3 regions of the uncultured Intestinibacter sp. genome follow, and region 2 is predicted to be linked to each of the others. Evidence: riboswitches for the same ligand, from Rfam matches in the RefSeq annotation. Region 2 holds a riboswitch; each other region holds the start of a gene.

Region 1 (3,284 bases), on a different contig from region 2:
CAAGTATTGCATCCGAAAGTACTGCACCTTCGACATTTTCTAATGTTACTACTTCACTTCCTAGCATGTCGGCCTTAATTTGATTCCATAAAGAACTTTTGCTGCCTCCTTCTGTCACAACAATTCTATCTAAATTACACCCTGCATTTCTATACATGTCTGCAACATAAATATAATCATAACCTATCGCCTCAAGCACAGCACGCCACATAATTCCTTGGTCCGTATTTGTTGTCAAATTTAAAAACGCTCCACTTGCATTTTCTATTCCTACAGAACCACCTTGTAGATAAGGAAGAAATAATACACCTTCACATCCTGGCTTAACTTTTTCAGCCTTTTGTTGTAGTTCATCATAATAAGAAGATTCACCAACCTTATCACAAATATTATCTCTAAACCATCTAAGCGATAACCCGCCAGTTCTTATGTATCCCCAGTAAAAATAAGTATCTGGCAATGTTCCACTACAGAAAATTAGACCAGAGTCTTTTGTGCTCAATTTTTCATTTATTTGATCTGTTGTTACAGTAAACATTGAACAAGTCCCTGCTACATCAGATGCCATGTTTGGATTTATTATTCCGCAAGCGATATTAGATTGCATTGTATCACCTGCACCTGCTACGATAGGTATTCCAGATGGTAATCCCAATTTTTCTGCCATTTCATCACATAGATTCCCTACAATATCCCATGGCTTAACTATTTTAGGCAACATCCTCATAGGTATATCTAAAAGTTTCATTTGCTTTTCTGACCATTTTTTATTTATAACATCATAACCAAGCGCCCATCCCGAAATAGTCGCCCAATCTATAAATGCATCATCAGCTTTTAATCCTGCTAATTTTGCCAAAACATAAGGTCCATTATTCAAAAGTTTTGCACCATTTTCTCTGAACCCTTCTATATTTTTTAAAAACCAACGCGCAAATAATGGTGGATAAAACGAATCTACATACGCATTTCCACTTTCACTTGCCCATATATTTTCTACATTTTCATTTAACCATTTTGCATCTTCTTTTGTTCTAGAATCTAGATAATTTATGTATGGAGTTATAGGGTTTAAATTTTTATCTACACCTACAATCCCACAGATTACACCATCTCCACAAATAGCTCTTATGTCTTTGGGATCTATACCACTAGCTTCAATACAGTATTTTATACCTTCAATTACACCATCTAAATAATCATCGACATCCATTTCAAGCCACTCTGGTTTTGGACATTTTAAATTAGTTGCTATTTGTGTTTTTGCCATACAAACCATATCATCCCTATACAAAGCTGTCTTTGTACTTTGAGTTCCACAATCAAATCCAATATAATACTTCGTCATTTACTATGCCTCCAAATTTCTTATATCTTCGGATTAAAAAAGCTCGAAGAAAATATCTCCGAGCTACATATTACCTAAATTCTAAAACATTCTTCTCTCATCCAGACTTTACTGTCGGCTTTGGAATTTCACCAAATCAACTATAAAAATAGTTCGCGGGCTTTACCGCCGGTAGGGAATTTCACCCTGCCCCGAAGACATATATTTTTATTTATAATTTGATGGTAGTATTATTGTAAATATATGTCAATAAAAACATTTTAAAGAGGAAAAGGGAGGTTTAAAAAATAGTTGCCTATTTTTTATCCTCCCTCGATATGGCTTAAATCTCTCTAAAGTTTTATTTTTTGAACACTTTTATTTACTTTTTTATTTTTTAACTTTTATTTTTAATTTTTATTTTTAACTTTTTAAATTTTATTTTTCGGTTTTAAAACAATATAAACTATATTTACATATTAAACATATATTAGTAGTATTTATAAAATACTATATGTATTAAAAATATTTCTATTCTTACATCTACTCTCTTTTTTGAATATATTTAGGGTTTTATATTTTTATTATGCTTGTGCTATTTTTTTACCATAAGCTTTACACTCGTCACAAGCGTCTCCTTCTGGTGTTTCATTAACTGTTAATCCTTCTTCTGACATTAAAACTGCACCAGCCGCTTTAGCATCAGCTTCCCAATCTCTCATCCAGTCACATTCTCCCCATCCATAAGATCCGAATAATGCTACTTTTTTACCATTTAATTTTGGTTTTATTGATGAATACATTGGTTCAAATTCTGAATCCTCTAATTCTTCATCTCCCATTGATGGGCAACCTAATACTATTTTTTCATAATTATCTACATCATCTATTCCAAAGCAATCACTTGTAGCTACTTCAACTTCAGCGCCTGCTTCTTTTATACCATCAGCTATTAAATTAGCCATTGCTTCTGTGTTTCCTGTTCCACTCCAATATACTACTGCTATTTTACTCATTTTAAATTTCCACCTTCCTTTGATTATTAATCTTTATTGTGAATTATTTATATTTGATATTAATTATCATTATCTTGATTTAAATTATAGTAAGTCTGTCTTAATCTGTCAATCACTTTTTCCTAATTTATTTTTATTTTTTATAATAAATGAATAAAACGGTTGGTATTGCTATACTTATAGATATAATTTAATTTTAGAAAGATGTGATTTCATGAAATTTATCCCTAATATTCTCTCATCATTTAGAATATTTTTTTCCCTATTTTTAATTTATTTAAATCCTAAAAAATTATTATTTATATTTATTTATATAATTTGCGGAATTTTAGATGTATTAGATGGGTTTATCGCCCGAAAATTTAATGCAACAAGTAAACTTGGGGCAAAATTGGATAGTATACCTGATATGATTATGATTTTTGTTATTTTATTTAGATTCGTACCTACTATGGGTTTAAATTTATTTATGATTTTCATAGTTGCTACTCTAACTGCAATTGAAGAAATTTTAATAGATTTAACTATGGATTCTTTGGATTTAGATAGAAAATTTTATTTTAATATAAAGTAAGTCCGAGAAATTATAAAATAACTCGGACTTATTTTTATTTTATTGCCCTAATATTGCAGCTCCAATTATTCCAGCATCATTGCCTAAAGTAGCTATTACAATATCTGCAAACTCCTCTTCTTTATAAACAAGATGCCCCCTTACCATCTCTTTTAATCCATCTAAGATAATATCTTCTGATTTAGATACGCCTCCACCTATTGCGATTATTCCTGGATCTAGAGTATTTACTATATTTGCTATTCCTTTAGCTAGATAGCTTTTGAATCTATTTATAACTAATATTGCTACTTCGTCATTTTGTGCATATGCATCAAAAATCATCTTTGCATTTATATTAGATAAATTATTTTCACACATAGCTAGT
Region 2 (3,284 bases):
ATGGAAAAGGGAAATAACTTTATTAAAAGTTTTATACATAAACTAAAAAAGCACTAGTCTAAAAAAGACAGTGCTTTTTATATATTACAATATATTTTATTTAAGAGAAAATACAATAATTATACTTTTTACGTTAATTTAAGCGATATTAAGAATATCATACTTGAATATTATTGGTTTACAAGTATTATATATCTTGTTATTCCAGCCAAATTGAAGAAAAAAGTTAACTTCTAAATCCTTTTCTGTTTTTGATGAATCTATTGCAATTAATGCTTTTGTTATGGTTTTATTAGTATATCCTAGATTCTTTAATGCTTCTGTAATCTCGTTGTCCATATTTTGCATTATAGCCAAAGTATCATCATAATTCTCATCAAATAATGATTTTAAATTAGATATTAAGTGTATAGAACATTGGGTTTGTTCATATAAGAAGTTTATTGAATGAAGGTAGCCCTTATCTCTACTTATTATATAATACTCAATATTTTTTTTAGTATTAGATCCGATTAATAGTCCTAAACAACTTACCAATTGAAAATCAAGACAATTTTTGCCGCCAGATTCTATATGTATATTTTTTATAGTGGCTTTTGTTTCTATAGTTTTTATTAAATTGTTATGAAAATTGTGAACAATAGTCTTATCTGTTGTAAAAAGTATTATTAAATCATTTTCATCTAAATAATTAGCTCCTTTTAGTGAACGTATATTTACGTTCTCTGTATCTACTAAAAAAATCTTTTGCATTTTTAATCTCCCTTATTAATTTTTAAAATAATGAGCTCATCTATTTAGAATTATTTACAAAAAAAAATTTTATATACCATATTTTAAAATCTATAGAAAAATTTATTTCTTAAATTTAGAATAATATTAAGAAATAATTTTTATTAAGATGAAGGGGGCAAAGGGTCAAAATTAAAAGTAATTTTGATTTTATAGAATTATGAATGAAAATAAAGATAAGGCGATAGATTTTGATAAAAAATTAAAAGAAAAATTAGGGAGAGACTTAAAACAGGAAGTAGATAATGGTGAGTATGATAAACTAATAGACTATATTATAAAGGCTTATAATGAAGGGCTAAATGTGTTTTATGAGGAGGGTATTAAAGAATTTTTTGATAAATTTGCTAAAACAAATGATAAAAATTTAAGCTCTATAATAGGCATACTAGATTCACAAAGAGAAACAATAACAAATTTAAATAAAAAAATACAAAATCAAGAAAAGCGAATTGCTAAATTAGAAAAAGAAATAGAATTAATTAAAAAGAAATAAAATTAATTTTGAAAAAAATAGATAATAAATTGCAAATTATTTCAAAATGTGTTACATTACAGATATAAGTTAATAAAGATGAATTTAAAATATTCTTCAGGGCAGGGTGCAATTCCCGACCGGCGGTATAGCCCGCGAGCTACGATTGTAGTTGATTTGGTGAGATTCCAAAGCCGACAGTAAAGTCTGGATGAGAGAAGATAAAAAATGATAAAAACAAATTTAAGTTAGTTTTAGTATCATTTTAATTATTGAACGTATAGCCCTGATTATATCAGGGCTTTTTTGATTGTAAAAAAATGGTTATAAAATATGCTGATGTAAATTCATTATAGAGAAAGAAGGAATTCTTATGAAATTTGACTCAAAATCTCAAGAAGATAATTACTATATGAAAAAGGCTTTAGAGCTTGCGAAATTGGGAATTGGTGCAGTAAATCCAAATCCATTAGTAGGATGCATTATAGTTAAAAATAATAAAATAATTGGACAAGGATATCATATGGAATATGGTCAAGCACATGCGGAAGTAAATGCAATAAATAGTGCTAAGGAAGATATAAAAGATTCTACAGTGTATGTTACATTAGAACCTTGTTCACATTTTGGCAAAACACCTCCATGTGCAGATAATTTAATAAGGCATAAGGTTAAAAGAGTTGTAATTTGTAATACAGATCCCAATCCACTAGTAGCAGGAGGCGGAATAAAAAAATTACGAGAATCTGGAATTGAAGTTACAACAGGGATTTTAAAAGAAGAAGGTCTAAAGTTAAATGAGGTATTTTTTCACTACATAAAAAACAATAAACCATTAGTTATTTCAAAAACTGCTGTTAGTATGGATGGAAAAATAGCGACTAAACATATGGAATCTAAGTGGATTTCAAACGAAAAATCTAGACAAATGACGCATGAATTTAGAAATAAATATATGGCTATTATGGTAGGTATAAATACCGTTTTAAAAGATAACCCGAGTTTGACAACTAGGATAGAAAATCAAAAAACTAGAAATCCGATAAGAATAGTAATCGATACTAATTTAAAAATTCCTATGGACTTAAACTTAGTAAAAGATAAAAAAGCAAAAACAATAATTTTTACATGCAAAAACGACTTAAGCAAGATAAACTTACTCAAAGAAAACAATGTAGATGTATATATTTCACCAAAAGATGAATCAGGAGTAGATTTAAATTTTGTAATAAAAAAATTGGGTGAATTAAAAATAGATTCAGTATTAGTCGAAGGTGGGGCGACTTTAAATGACAGTTTATTTAGAAAAAATTTAGTTGATAAAGTTAAAATATTTATGGCTCCGAAGATAATAGGAGGAAAGGATGCACCTAGTTTTGTATCTGGAATGGGAATTGAGAGTTTGAGTGATGCAATAAACTTACATATTACAAATACAACAATGATAGATAATGATATTTTGATAGAGGCAGATGTAATTAAATAAATTTGATTACAGAGAGGAGGTATTATGTTTACTGGAATTGTCGAAGAAGTCGGAATAGTTAAAAATATTACGGCGAGTGGTAAAAGTGGGAAGATAAGAATTTGTGCAAATAAAGTTTTAGAAGATGTAAATCTAGGTGATTCTATAGCGGTTAATGGAGTATGCTTAACAGTTTGTGAAGTATTTCAAAATGAATTTGTAGCAGATGTGATGATGGAAACTGTAAGAGCGACAAATTTAAGCACATTAACAAGAAATTCAAAAGTAAATCTGGAAAGAGCTATGAGCTTATCATCGAGATTTGGAGGACATATAGTTACAGGTCACGTGGATACAACAGGAACAATAATAGATTTTAAAAAAGAAGAAAATGCAGTTTGGATTAGTATAAAATCTGATGAAAGCTTTTTAGATTATGTCGTTTATAAAGGCTCAATAACTATAGATGGCGTAAGTCTTACGGTAGCTTTTGTAGATAAAAAAATCCTAAAAGTATCAATAATACCTCACACAAAAGAAAGTACAACGCTT
Region 3 (3,284 bases), on a different contig from region 2:
GGGAGTAGAAGGTGCTGATGGAAACGAAGAAACTGACCCTATAACACCACACTTAAATGTAATCGACGGAATAAATCCAATGGATAGAACATTTAAAGAGGCGTATGAAGGTGGAATAACAGCAGTTTGCACAACTCCTGGAAGTGCAAATGTTATGGGTGGACAAGCAGCTGCAATCAAAACTTTTGGTAGAAGAATAGACAAAATGATAATCAAAAATCCAGTTGCATCAAAAGTTGCATTTGGTGAAAATCCAAAATCATGCTACGGTTCAAATGATAATACACCACAGACAAGAATGGCGATTGCTGCATTACTTAGAGAGAATTTAAGAAAGGCAGAAGAATATTTATTTGACTTAAAATCGGCAGAAGAAGATGAAGATATAGATAAGCCAGAATTTGATATAAAATTAGAATCGCTTATACCTGTGTTAAAAAAGGAAATACCTTTAAAAGCACATGCACACAGAGCTGACGATATGTTCACAGCGATAAGAATTGCTCAAGAATTCGATTTAAAACTTACACTAGATCACTGCACAGAGGGGCACATGATAGTGGAAGAATTATTAGAAGAAGATTATCCACTTATAGTAGGTCCATCTTTATCAGAAAGATCAAAAATTGAGCTTAGAAACTTAACTTTTGAAACTGCTGGGATTTTATCAAATGCAGGGAAGGATATCTGCATAATGACAGACCATCCAGTAATCCCACTGCAATATCTACCTATATGTGCGGGATTAGCTGTTAAATACGGTATGAAACAAGAAAAAGCATTAGAGGCGATAACTATAAATCCAGCAAAAGTTTTAGGAATAGAAGACAGAGTTGGTTCTATAGAAGTTGGAAAAGATGCCGATATAGTAATTTGGGACGGAAACCCACTAGAAATCCAAAGTAATGTTTTATACACAATAATAGATGGAAAAGTCGTTTATAAAAGATAAATTAAATGTAAAATCTAAGCATTAAAAAGTAATAAAAAAGTAATTAGAAAGTAACTAATAAAACATTAAAAATAATTAATAAGAATAATGTAATTAGTAAAAAGATAATATAATAATGTAATTAGTGAAAAAATAATATTAAGGAAACAATAACATTAAGTTATAATTAAAATAAATAATTATAATTTAAATTCAAAAAATAATATTGTGTAAACAAAAAAATAAAAATTTATATCTAATATATGCTAAAAATAATATTCAATATATAAAAAAATATGGAATTAATAAGAATAATGTATAAATGTAGCATGTGAAAATATTAATTTTGTTGACAGAAATTATTACATTGATTATTATAATAATTGAATAGGAAAATAAAATAACTAGAAAAATTCTTCGGGGCAGGGTGAGATTCCCTACCGGCGGTAAAGCCCGCGAGCTATTTAATTAGTTGATTTGGTGAAATTCCAAAGCCGACAGTAGAGTCTGGATGAGAGAAGAGAGTTATAAATTTAAAAGATTTATTTATTATGATTGCTCATAAAACTCGAAGAAGAAGATTCTCTCGAGTTTTTTTATTTGACCTATAATAATTTATTTTATTGGAGGTTATGTATTATGCAACAAAGTGTAAATACTCATAAATCAAAAAGAACAATGTCTACTAGAGTGATAGCTCAGATAGGAATTTTGGCAGCTATATCTTATTTTTTAAGATTTTTAGAAGTGCCATTACCAATATTCCCATCATTTTTAAAACTTGATTTATCAGATATAGTAGCAGTATTCGGTGGATTATCAATGGGACCTGTTGCAGGTTTTATAGTAGTCGTAATCAAAAACTTATTACAAGCAGTTTCAGGAAGTACAACTGGAGGCGTTGGTGAAATAGCAAACATATTAATCGCAGGACCATATGTATTAATGGTATGCTTTATATGTAGAAAAGCTAAAACTTATAAAAATGTATTAATCGGTGGTGTTTTAGGAACAATACTTATGGCGATAGTCGGTGCAGTAGTAGATTATTACATAGTATTCCCATTATACGGATTAGTAATGCCAATGGATGTAATAATAAGCATGGGTACAGTATTAAACCACAGAGTTACAGATTTATTCACTTTTATGATTTGGTTAGTAATACCGTTTAATATATTAAAAGGTGCAATCATGACAGTGGTAATTTTACCATTATATAAAAAGATGGAAAGAATATTAAGAGTTAAATAGATTTATAAAAATAAACCTGTCCTTTTGTTAGGGCAGGTTTTTTAGTTTCCATCGAGTTAATGAAAAGTATAAGGCTAGCGACATATCTCATACTTTTTTTAGGTTATAATAAATATAGTCTTATACATTGAAAAAATAACGTATAAGCCTATAAAACTACTAAAAAGTATAATATAATAATATTTGGTTTATATTTAAACTGTAGAGTGTAATAAATAACATTAATTTCACCTTATAGTTTAAATAGTAGATTAGATACGGAGATGAAAATATGAAAAACACACAGATGATAAAGAATATATACTTAAATAACGATCAAGAAACTAGGGAGATTGGTTTTAAGTTAGGTAAACTTTTAAAGCCAGGGAGCATAGTTTGTTTAATCGGTGATTTAGGTGCAGGAAAAACAACAATGACTCAAAGTTTGGCAGAGGCACTAGAAGTAGATGACTATATCACAAGTCCAACTTTCACAATAGTGAACCAATACGAAGGAAAAATGCCACTATATCATTTCGACGTATACAGAATTGGATGTAGCGAGGAAATGTACGATATAGGATTTGAAGAATACATAAATGGTGACGGTGTATGTATAATCGAATGGGCAAATATAATCGAGGACATACTACCAGATGAATACTTAAAAATAGAATTAAACTACAAAGACATGGGAAGAGAGATGACGCTTATTCCTTATGGCGAAGAATATGAAAAAATAGTTGAGGAGTTGACTAAATAATGAAGATTTTAGGGATAGATACATCATCTATGGCGGCAAGTGTAGCTGTTATAGAAGACAATAAATTAATTTGTGAATATACAATTAACACTAAAAAAACTCATTCACAAAAACTTATGCCAATGATAGAAAATATGCTAGGTTTAAGTGATTTAAATGTGCGTGAGATTGATGCGATTGCAGTTTGTGAAGGTCCAGGTTCTTTCACAGGGCTTAGAATTGGTATGGCAACAGCAAAGGCAATAGCTCATGTTAACGATATACCCGTGATAGGAGTTAATTCACTAGAGGCTTTAGCAGCAAATATGAACCTTTGTGATAAAAAAATATGCTCAATATTAGATGCACAAAGAAATC

The links. Region 2 has a riboswitch for FMN ahead of ribD (bifunctional diaminohydroxyphosphoribosylaminopyrimidine deaminase/5-amino-6-(5-phosphoribosylamino)uracil reductase RibD). Riboswitches for the same ligand answer to the same signal wherever they lie in the genome.
Region 1: linked by a shared signal. The riboswitch ahead of RDX53_RS03425 (FGGY-family carbohydrate kinase) and the one ahead of ribD (bifunctional diaminohydroxyphosphoribosylaminopyrimidine deaminase/5-amino-6-(5-phosphoribosylamino)uracil reductase RibD) in region 2 are both predicted to bind FMN.
Region 3: linked by a shared signal. The riboswitch ahead of RDX53_RS02830 (ECF transporter S component) and the one ahead of ribD (bifunctional diaminohydroxyphosphoribosylaminopyrimidine deaminase/5-amino-6-(5-phosphoribosylamino)uracil reductase RibD) in region 2 are both predicted to bind FMN.

The regions. Positions count from the first base shown of each region.
Region 1 covers NZ_CABQXJ010000010.1:39,599-42,882, forward strand. Annotated here, with positions in the region: gene RDX53_RS03425 (FGGY-family carbohydrate kinase) at 1-1,348, opposite strand, end outside; FMN riboswitch at 1,434-1,551, opposite strand; gene RDX53_RS03430 (flavodoxin) at 1,912-2,343, opposite strand; gene RDX53_RS03435 (CDP-alcohol phosphatidyltransferase family protein) at 2,558-2,917, shown strand; gene RDX53_RS03440 (ROK family protein) at 2,957-3,284, opposite strand, start outside.
Region 2 covers NZ_CABQXJ010000041.1:17,927-21,210, forward strand. Annotated here, with positions in the region: gene RDX53_RS08610 (hypothetical protein) at 1-17, shown strand, start outside; gene RDX53_RS08615 (PIN domain-containing protein) at 139-753, opposite strand; gene RDX53_RS08620 (hypothetical protein) at 953-1,288, shown strand; FMN riboswitch at 1,377-1,494, shown strand; gene ribD (bifunctional diaminohydroxyphosphoribosylaminopyrimidine deaminase/5-amino-6-(5-phosphoribosylamino)uracil reductase RibD) at 1,641-2,753, shown strand; gene RDX53_RS08630 (riboflavin synthase) at 2,778-3,284, shown strand, end outside.
Region 3 covers NZ_CABQXJ010000008.1:36,631-39,914, forward strand. Annotated here, with positions in the region: gene RDX53_RS02825 (amidohydrolase) at 1-952, shown strand, start outside; FMN riboswitch at 1,341-1,458, shown strand; gene RDX53_RS02830 (ECF transporter S component) at 1,571-2,185, shown strand; gene tsaE (tRNA (adenosine(37)-N6)-threonylcarbamoyltransferase complex ATPase subunit type 1 TsaE) at 2,475-2,927, shown strand; gene tsaB (tRNA (adenosine(37)-N6)-threonylcarbamoyltransferase complex dimerization subunit type 1 TsaB) at 2,927-3,284, shown strand, end outside.